DNA from 3 places in the Azospira sp. MPR-LB4 genome. Region 2 is predicted to be linked to each of the others. Evidence: predicted binding sites of a transcription regulator. Region 2 holds the regulator's gene; each other region holds the start of a gene.

What was found. The regulator FNR, encoded in region 2, switches genes on or off when oxygen is low (the NO sensors DNR and NnrR bind a similar motif). The targets are predictions, from matches to a motif close to TTGANCTAGNTCAA.
Region 1: a site for FNR is predicted at 1,944-1,957, ahead of AC3QLZ_RS16020 (hemerythrin domain-containing protein). Genes of this name have one in related genera too.
Region 3: a site for FNR is predicted at 2,112-2,125, ahead of AC3QLZ_RS17220 (nitrite reductase). Genes of this name have one in related genera too.

Annotation. Positions count from the first base shown of each region.
Region 1 is NZ_CM179521.1:3,425,488-3,428,757, reverse strand. Features, by position in the region: gene AC3QLZ_RS16030 (CmpA/NrtA family ABC transporter substrate-binding protein) at 1-302, opposite strand, end outside; gene AC3QLZ_RS16025 (YIP1 family protein) at 823-1,422, shown strand; gene AC3QLZ_RS16020 (hemerythrin domain-containing protein) at 1,468-1,863, opposite strand; gene AC3QLZ_RS16015 (ANTAR domain-containing response regulator) at 1,986-2,561, opposite strand; gene AC3QLZ_RS16010 (sirohydrochlorin chelatase) at 2,586-2,954, opposite strand; gene nirD (nitrite reductase small subunit NirD) at 3,166-3,270, opposite strand, start outside.
Region 2 is NZ_CM179521.1:3,206,871-3,210,140, forward strand. Features, by position in the region: gene AC3QLZ_RS15070 (NnrS family protein) at 1-438, shown strand, start outside; gene AC3QLZ_RS15075 (SirB2 family protein) at 458-844, shown strand; gene AC3QLZ_RS15080 (hemerythrin domain-containing protein) at 855-1,433, shown strand; gene fnr (fumarate/nitrate reduction transcriptional regulator Fnr) at 1,530-2,276, opposite strand; gene hemN (oxygen-independent coproporphyrinogen III oxidase) at 2,428-3,270, shown strand, end outside.
Region 3 is NZ_CM179521.1:3,671,724-3,674,993, reverse strand. Features, by position in the region: gene AC3QLZ_RS17225 (type IV pili methyl-accepting chemotaxis transducer N-terminal domain-containing protein) at 1-219, opposite strand, end outside; gene AC3QLZ_RS17220 (nitrite reductase) at 316-2,046, opposite strand; gene dinB (DNA polymerase IV) at 2,267-3,270, opposite strand, start outside.

The DNA.
Region 1 (3,270 bases), 220 kb from region 2:
AGCTTGTCGCGCACGGCGGCCCAGGAGGCCTCCTTGGTGGGCACGATCTTGATGCCATACTTCTTGTCGAAGCCCTTGGCCGCGGCCATGACCACGGAGGCGCAGTCGGTCAGGGGAATGAAGCCGATCTTCACCTCGGTCTTTTCCGGTGCGTCGGAACCGGCGGCAAAGGCGGCGGCACGCAGACCGGGAGTCAGGCCCATGAGCGCTGCTCCCAAGCCCAGGAGGCCGGCGGATTTGACGAACTCGCGGCGTTCCGCCGCCACGGCATCGGGTGCCTCGAATTGCTTTTGCTTGGACATTCCATGCTCCTTGACCTCAGAAAAAAGAAAAGGCGTCACACCCGCGTGAGAGGAGAGAGAACACGCGGATGGACGCCTTTGTCCGTTTGCCGGTCAGGGCTTCACTGCGCTGCCCGGCGTTGCTCGAACCGCCATTGGTCCGACTTACGACCTAGTTCAGCAACCACCGTGCCAGGCAGCAAAAATATCTGGAATTCACCGTTACTTCATATAGATAGCCACATTCCCACCACCCTGAAAAAATCCATCCGCGGCACCGGAGCGCACTGCTGCGGTGCGCCATGGCGTGACCGCCGCACAAGAAGGGGGAACCCGGGCCGGCGGTTGCAGCGACAGCGGAGGAAGGACAGCGGAATGGGGAGCGACGGCGGGAGAGGAAAGGGGAACGGCGAAAGCGCCGACCCCATCTATGACCAAACGCCTAAAGACACTGGCATCCGATGTTCTTATGATTATCGGGTTGTTGATGGCATGCAACACAAAATAATGCTCCCGCACGTATCGGGAGCGGGAGGGAAACATGGATATCCAGCAACAGCCCATGGAAGCCCCGCGTTTACTGTCGGGCTGGATGATGGGCAGTGCAGGCACGCAGGAAAACCACGACATCCTTTGGGACGACGTGGAGCATCTGCCCTCCGCCGCCGTCAGTTTTCTCCTCATCGCCCTGCCCCTCTCCCTGCTGCTGCCGGTGATGGCCAACTTCGCCGGCAACGCCTACGGCAACCGCATCATCGCCGGCTTCATTGCCCCCAGCTGGGAACGCCTGCTGCTCATCCTGGCCTGGGAACTGCTGATGGTGCCCCTGCTGGCGGGCGTCGCCCACCTGGCCGGGCGCTTCTTCCAGGTGCCGATGAACCGGCGCCAGGCCTTCCTGGTGGTGACCCTCAGCACCATTCCCCTATGGCTGGCCTCCCTGGCCCTGGCCGTGCCCAGCCTGATTTTCATCCTCATCACCGGCATGGTCGCCCTGGCCCTTTCCAGCTACGCCATGTACCGCTGCATCCGCCGCCTGCTGGCGGTGGAGGACGACTGCCTGGCCACCCTCTTCTGCGGCGTCATCATGGTCTGCGCCCTGCCGGCGTGGACCGTCATCCTGGCCCTGGTCCTGATCCACTAGACCAGGGCGCCATCGCCCCTGCCGGGGCCGCGTCCCGGCACAACCTCAGCCGACGGCGAAGGCCGGATATTCCTGGGCCTTCTCGAACAACTCCCGTTCCTCGAAACGCACGTGATCGCTCAGGGCTGTGGCGAAGGCTTCCAGGGCGCCCCGGTCGCCCCGGCCGATGCGCTCGGCCAGGCCCCGCAGCTGGGCGTGCTCGGCCAGGGTGCGGGCCACCAGCTGGTGCTCGCCGGCGGCTTCCAGCCAGGGCAGCAATTCCTCTTCCTCGCGCTGGAAGTGGGGTTCCAGCTCGGCGGCGAAGAGGCTCGACATCTGGCCCGCCAGGGCGTTCATGGCCGCCTGGTCGGCCGCCAGCACGGCCTTGCGGCAATCCAGGGACAGCTTGAGGGCGGTGTGGTGTTCGCGGGACAACTGCAACAGGGCGGGATGGCGTTTCATGGCGGACTCCCGGAAAGGGTGATGGGAGACAGTATGGCGCCGGACGGGGAACCGGGGCCAGGATGCAAATCAAACCCAGCATCACCCGGGTCAAAGCCAGGGATGGGCCGGCGGCCCGGCCTTCAGAGCAGGACCTTGGCCATCTCGATGACGTCCCGGGAGACCCGGGAGATGCTCTGGCCCCGGTCCATGGCCAGGCGGCGCAGGGCGTGGTAGGCCTCTTCCTCTTCCATCTTGCGGGTCTTCATGAGCAGGCCCTTGGCCCGCTCGATGATCTTGCGGTCGGACAGCTTCTGCGTGGTTTCCGCCAGTTCCCGGCGCAGGGCCAGGGTTTCCTCGAAGCGGGCCCGGGCCACCTCGACGATGGGCTTGATGCGGGCCGGGTCCAGGCCATCCACCACGTAGGAGGAGACGCCGGCCTTCATGGCCTCCCGGATCAGGCCCGAATCGTCGTCGTTGGCGAAGATGATCACCGGCCGGGGCATGTCCCGGTTCATGGCGGAAAGGTGTTCCAGGGTGTCCCGGCTGGGGCTGTCGGTTTCGATGAGGATGACGTCGGGCTTCAGTTCCTCCACCCTTCCCGCCAGGTCCAGGGACGAGGCCAGCACGGCCGCCACCTGGTGGCCGGCCTTGACCAGGCCGGCGCAGATGTCGGCGGCCCGGCTCTGGGATTCATCGATGACGAGAACGCGCAGCATGGGTCGGAGGATTCCTGAAAAGGCCTAGTCGAGGGCGAGGATGTGCTCGGCCATGGCGTCGATCACGCCCGGGGCTTCGCCGATGGCGCCGGCGATGTGGATGCTGAGCTGGGGATGCTGCCGTGCCGCGGCTTCCACCTGCAGGGGCAGGTCCCGCTTCAGGTGGCCGCTCTGGGCCATGAACATGGGCGCCAGGCGGATGCTGGTGACGCCCTCGTCGGCCAGCTGGGCGACGCACTGTTCCAGGGTCGGTTCCATGAATTCGAGGAAGGCCAGGGCGACGCGGCGCTGGGGCTCCCGCGCCTGGATGGCGCGCTGCACGCGCTGCATGGGCTCGGCCCACTGGGGGTCCCGGGCGCCGTGGCCGAAAAGGATGAGGGCAGTTTGGATCATGTCTGGATTATGGGTGAAGGCAAGGGGCGAGGGAATTGATCGATATCGCCTTTTGCCGCAGCCGGCAAAGGCCGCGACGTCCCCTGCTTCGGCCGCCGGAACGGCCATTGGTTCCATGCCATCGCCAGGAGGCAGCAGGGACGGACTTCTCCGCCATGGCATGGCCGTCAGGCCCGTCCCTTCTGCCTCTCCGGGCATGGCCGTTTCCCTGTCAGGCCTGGAGCCAGACCCGGCCGTCTTCCACCTTCACCTGGAAGCGGGCGGTACAGCCCTGGTCCGGCGCCACCGCCTCGCCGCTGGCCAGCTCGATGTTCCA
Region 2 (3,270 bases):
AAGTGGCAGCTTCGGCGCAGCCTGGCGGTGCCCATGCTGGCCATGATCCACGGCGCCACCGTCTGGCTGGGCCTGGGGCTGGTGCTCTATGCCTGCCAGGGGCTGGCCCTGGCGCTGGGCGGCAGCTTCGGCGGCCTGGCGCCCCTGCACGCCATCAGCATCGGCTATTTTGTTTCCATGCTGCTGGGCATGGTCACCCGGGTCACCCTGGGGCATTCGGGCCGGCCCATCAACGCCGGGGATCAGACCACCTGGCCCCTGTTCTGGCTGTTCCAGAGCGTGCCCCTGCTGCGCATCGCCGGCGAGTTCCTGCCCCTGTCCGGCCCCTTCAACCTGCAGTGGCTGGCCAGCCTGGCCTGGCTGCTGGTGTTCGCCCTGTGGGTGCGGCGCCACGGCGCCATGTACCTGCGGCCCCGGCCCGACGGCCAGCCCGGCTGACGGATCGCGGAGCCATCCCATGTACCTGGCCCTCAAGCATCTGCACATCACCTGCGTCGTCCTCTCCGGCCTCGGATTCCTCCTGCGCGGATTCTGGATGCTGCAGGAGTCGCCTCGACTGCAGGGGCGCCTGCCGCGGGTGGCGCCCCATGTGGTGGATACCCTGCTGCTCGGCAGCGCCCTGGCCCTGGCCTTTCTCTCCGGCCAGTATCCCTTCGTCCAGGGCTGGCTGACGGCCAAGGTGCTGGCCCTGCTGGCCTACATCGGCTGTGGCAGCGTGGCCCTCAAGCGGGGGCGCAGCAAGGCGGTGCGGGGCATCTTTTTCGTCATGGCCCTGTCGTGTTTCGCCTATATCGTTTCCGTTGCCCTGACGCGTCATCCCGCCGGCTTCTTCGCCGGTCTGTGAAAGGAATTGCATGAGCCACAGCCTGTTGGGCGCCGCCGCCCCCAGTTTCGACGAACCCCTGGAAATGCTGGATGCCTGTCACGGTCGCATCCAGGCCCAGATCGAGACCCTGCGTCGCCTGGTGCAGCACCTGCCCCGGCACGGTGCCGACCAGGCTGCCCGGGAGGCGGCCCAGGGCGTGCTGCGCTATTTCTCCGTGGCCGCTCCCCATCACCATGCGGACGAGGAGGATGACCTCTTTCCCGCCCTGCGGGCGAGCCAGGCGGTGGCCCGGGAAGCGGCGGTGGCGGCTCAGGTGGAGGCCCTCATCGAGCGCATCCTGGCCGATCACCGGCGCATGGACCGGGCCCGGGACGAGGTGCTGGCCCGCCTGCAGGCCATCGTCGCGGCCCAGCCGGGGGAATGCAGCGAGGCCCTGCCGGCGGCCATGGTGGAAGGGCTGGCCGAGCTTTATCTGGGACACATCGATCTGGAAACCCGGGAGCTGCTGCCCCTGGGGCGGCGCCTGCTGTCCCCCGAGCAGGCGGCCGCCGTCGGCCGCAGCATGGCGGCACGGCGGGGGGCGGTGTTTCCGGAAGGGGAACAGTAGGACTGCCGGCACTCCTGGACTAAGCCCGGGCAATAATCCGGGCAATAAAAAAAGCGGCTCCGCGGAGCCGCTTTTTTGTTTGACGCTTGCCCGGGATCAGGCCGACTGGTGGGTCATCAGCTTTTTCAGGCCCGGGATGTCCAGGATGCGGATGTGCTTTTGCTGCACGGCGATCAGACCTTCTTCCTGGAAGCGGGAGAAGGCGCGGGAAACGGTTTCCAGCTTGAGGCCCAGGTAGCTGCCGATTTCTTCCCGGGTCATGCGCAGGTAGAACTCGGCGTGGGAATAGCCGCGGGCGGTGAAGCGCTGGGAGAGATTGAGGAGGAAGGCGGCCAGCCGTTCTTCCGCCCGCATGGTGCCGAGCAGCATCATGACCCCGTGGTCGCGCACGATCTCCCGGCTCATCACCTTGTGGAAGTGGTGCTGCAGGGCCACGATCTCCCGGGACAGGCCTTCCAGGCGGGGGAAGGGGATGATGCAGACTTCGCTGTCTTCCAGGGCCACCGCGTTACAGGAATGGTGTTCGGTGCTGATGCCGTCCAGGCCCAGCAGCTCGCCGGCCATCTGGAAGCCGGTGACCTGGTCGCGGCCGTCTTCCAGCAGCACGTCGGTCTTGAAGAAACCGGCGCGGATGGCGTAGATGGATTCGAAGGCCTCCCCGGCCCGGTACAGGTGGTCGCCGCGCTTGATCTTGCGGCGGGTGCTGACCAGTTCGTCCAGCTTGGACATCTCGGTCTCGTTGAGACCGTAGGGAAGACACAGTTCTTGCAGGTTACAGTTCGAGCAGGCGGTCTTGATGACCGACAGGGTAATTTCTTGGGCGCTGGTCTTCTTCAACGGCATGCTGTTCCTCGCTGGGCCAAGGGCGTTCGGATGGTGGTAACCTGCGCCGGAAGGCCCTTTGGAAGCCTTTGATCCAGGTCAACGTGCCCCAGTTCCTGCACCACGATAATAAGCCGCACCTAATGTGTGGTTCTGCAACGACTGTTTTTCAATGACATTTACCGCCAACAACCTGGTTTTCGATCCCCAGATCATCCGCCGCTTCGACGTCAATGGACCGCGCTACACGTCCTATCCGACGGCTGACCGTTTTGTCGAAGCCTTCGATGCCGAGGCCCTGAAGCTGTGGTTGGGCAAACGCAACATCGGCGGTATCAGCCGACCGCTGTCATTATACTTCCACATCCCCTTCTGTAACACCATCTGCTACTACTGCGCCTGTAACAAGATCATCACCAAGGATCACGGCCGCAGCGCCAAGTACATCAAGTACCTGGGCAAGGAGATGGCCCTGCAGGCCGAGTACCTGCTGGACGGGGATCGGGAAGTCTCCCAGCTGCACTGGGGCGGCGGCACGCCCACCTTCCTCTCCCATGAGGAAATGCACCAGCTGATGGACCTCACCCACCGCCATTTCAAGCTGGTGGATGGGGCCGAGATTTCCATCGAAGTGGATCCGCGCAAGGTGGACCGGCCCACCGTGGCCCTGCTCGGCGAGCTGGGCTTCAACCGCATGAGCCTGGGCGTCCAGGATTTCGACGAGCGGGTGCAGCAGGCCATCAATCGCATCCAGACCGAGGAAGAAACCTTCACGGTGATGGACCAGGCGCGCAAGAGCGGCTTCAAGTCCATCAGCGTGGACCTCATCTACGGCCTGCCCCACCAGACGGTGATGGGCTTCAACCGCACCCTGGAGCGGGTCCTGGCCATGGACCCGGAGCGTCTCTCCATCTACAACTATGCCCACCTGCCGGGCCTCTTCAAGCCCCAGCGGCGCATCAACGAGAGCGACCTGCCCAACGCCGACACGCGCCTGCAGCTGCTCTCCCTGGCC
Region 3 (3,270 bases), 460 kb from region 2:
GCCGGCCAGGCGGGTGCTGCGGCGCAGGGTGCCGCGCACCAGGACGAAGGCTTCCTTGACTGGGCTCTGCACGGAAAAGATCTGGGTGTGGGCGGGAATGGAGACGACCCGGCTGGCGGCCAGCAGCTGGTCCGTCACGCTGTCGGCCAGGCCGTTGAAGAGGGGGATGTCCGACAGCAGCTCCCGGCTGCAGCGTCGGCTTTCCTTGGGACTGAACATGGGCGATTCCGGCTAGGGGTGACCAATGAAAAGACGAGAGAAGGCGCACCTTCTCTCGTCTTCCTGGGATGCCGCTTCAGGAGAGGCTAGACCCCATTAGTACACATCGTGCTGGGTGTTGTAAACGTTGAACTTGCCCGTCGGCGTCACCAGCTTGGGGTCCTTGATCACGGCCTTCAGCTTGCGGGTCTTGTCGTCCACCACGACGATGGCCGATTCCTGGTCCTTGCCGTTCCACACGGAGAACCACACTTCGTCGCCGGCCTTGTTGTACTCGGGCTGGACGATGCGCTTGGGGCCTTCCTTGATGCCGGACCAGTCGCCGATGGGCAGCAGCTCGTAACCCTTGTCCAGGTTATTCACGTCCCACACCGCCACGGACTGGCTGATGTTGGCTTCCGGATTGAGGGTGGTGTCCACCCACAGGTTCCTGGACTTGGGATGGGTCTTCAGGAACAGGGAACCGCCGCCCAGGCCCTTCAGGGTGCGCACCACCTTCCAGGCGTTGTCGCCATGCTTCACCGGGTCGGTGCCGATGAGGGAGATGGAATCGTCGCCCAGGTGGCCGGTGGCCCACACGGGACCGAACTTGGGATCGACGAAGTTGGCGCCCCGGCCCGGGTGCGGCGTCTTGCCCACGTCCACCAGCTTGGCCAGCTTGCCGTCCTTGGTGTCGATGACGGCGATCTTGTTGGAGGCGTTGGCCGCATCCATGAAGTAGCGGTGGGTGGATTCGAAACCGCCGTCATGGAGGAAGGGCGCCGCCTCGATCATCTTGATCTTCAGGTTGCTGAGATCGCGGTAATCCACCGAGTAGACCATCCCGGTTTCCTTCACGTTCACGAAGAATTCCGGATTGAAGTGGGAGGAGACGATGGCCGCCACCCGGGGTTCCGGATGGTAGTCCTGGGTGCCCACGGTCATGCCCCGGGTGGAGACGATCTTGCGCGGCTTGAGGGTATCGCCGTCCATGATGACGAATTGGGGTGGCCAGTAGGTGCCGGCGATGGCGTACTTGTCCTCGAAGCCCTTGGCCTTGGAGCTTTCCACCGAGCGGGCTTCCATGCCCACCTTGATCTCGGCCACGGTGTCCGGCTTTTCCATCCACAGGTCGATCAGGTTGATCTTGGCGTCGCGGCCGATGACGAAGAGGTAGCGGCCGGAGGCGGACATGCGGGAGATGTGCACCGCGTAGCCGGTGTTGAGGATGCTGACGATCTTCTTGCTGTCGCCGTCGATCAGGGCGATCTCGCCCGCATCGCGCAGGGTGACGGAGAAGAGGTTGTCCAGGTTGAGGTTGTTGAGCTTCTTCTTCGGCCGCTTTTCCACCGGCACGATCACCTTCCAGCTGGCTTCCATTTCCTTCAGGCCGTACTCGGGCGGCGCCGGCGGGGTCTGCTGGATGTAGCGGGCCATGAGGTCCACTTCGTCGTCACTGAGGACGCCGGAAGTGCCCCAGTTGGGCATGCCGCCGGCGGAGCCGTACTTGATGAAGACCTTGAGGTATTCCAGGCCCTTGGCGATGGTCAGGTCCGGCGTCAGGGCCTTGCCGGTGGCGCCCTTGCGCAGCACGCCGTGGCAGCCGGCGCAGCGCTCGAAGAAGATGCGCTTGGCCTTCTCGAACTCGGCCTCGGTCATCTTCGGCGCCAGGGGATTGATGTCCTGGTGCATGGGCACGCTGGCCAGGGGCGAGCCGCCGCCGGCCTGGTAGTCCCGCATGGTGGCGTCGCCGTGGGATTCCGGCGTGCCGGCAAAGGCGAACTGCACGGCAAAGGCCAGGGCCGGAATGGCCGCCAGCCTGAGTAGGTTGAAACGCTTCGTTTTCATGGCTCCCTGTTCCTGAAAAAATTGAGTGAGGAGGCCCCAATTTCTTCAGCGGCAGAAAACGTACTTTGATCAGGGTCAATAGAATCGGGCGTCACGGTGGCAGCTGGGTTCCGCGCCCCATGCAGGCTTGACGCGCGTCAAGGTTGTCCCGCCGGCATGGTCCCGGCGACGCGAAAAAAGGCCATCGCCGCCCCCGAAAAACGGGGACGCCGCCCCGGCCCTAGAGGGGCAGTTCGGCCTGGACCAGGGGCGCTGGCAGGGCTGCCGCTGCCGCCGCCGGCAGCAGGGAACTGGCCCGCACTCCGAGCAGGCGGAGGCGCTGCTGCAGGGGCACCCGCTTCAGGCATTCGCCGGCAGCCTTGCGGATCGCCGCCCCGTCGGCGGTGGGCACGGCCAGGGTGAGGTCCCGGGTCACCGACTGGAAGTCCGCATAGCGCAGCTTGATGCCGATGGTGCGGGCCACGTAGCCCTGGCGCGCCAGGTCGTCGGCCACCCGCAGGCACATGCCGGTGAAGATTTCCGACAGTTCGGCCCGGTCGTGGCGGGCGTGCAGGTCCCGGGAGAAGGTGCTTTCCCGGCTGATGGACTTGGGCTCCCGGGAGGTGCTCAGGGGCCGCTCGTCGATGCCGTGGGCGGCCCGGTGCAGCCAGGCGCCGGTGCTGCGGCCGAAGTGCTGCACCAGCATTTCCGGCGGAGCCGCCGCCAGGTCACCGATGCTGTGGATGCCCAGCTGGCCCAGGCGTTCGTTGGCCTTGGGGCCGATGCCGTTGATCTTCTTCGCCACCAGGGGCCAGATGCGGGTCGGCACCTCCTCCATGCCGAGCACGGTGATTCCGTCCGGCTTGTCCAGGTCGGAGCAGATCTTGGACAGCAGCTTGTTGGGCGTGATGCCGATGGAGCAGGTAAGGCCGGTGGCGGCCAGCACCGCCGCCTTCAGGCGCCGGGCCAGGGGCAGCGTGGCCTCCTCGATGTGGCTGAGGTCGATGTAGATCTCGTCGATGCCCCGGTCCTCGATACAGGGCGCGATGGCCGCCACGGCGGCCTTGAAGCGGCGCGAATAGTCCCGGTAGGCGTCGAAGTTGGCCGGCAGCAGGATGGCATCGGGCGCCAGCTGGGCCGCCTTCATCAGCCCCATGCCGGAAAAGACGCCCAGGGCCCGGGCCTCGTAGGTGGAGGTGGTGATGACGCCGCGCCCCACGTAGTCCCGCAGGCGGGCGAAGTGCA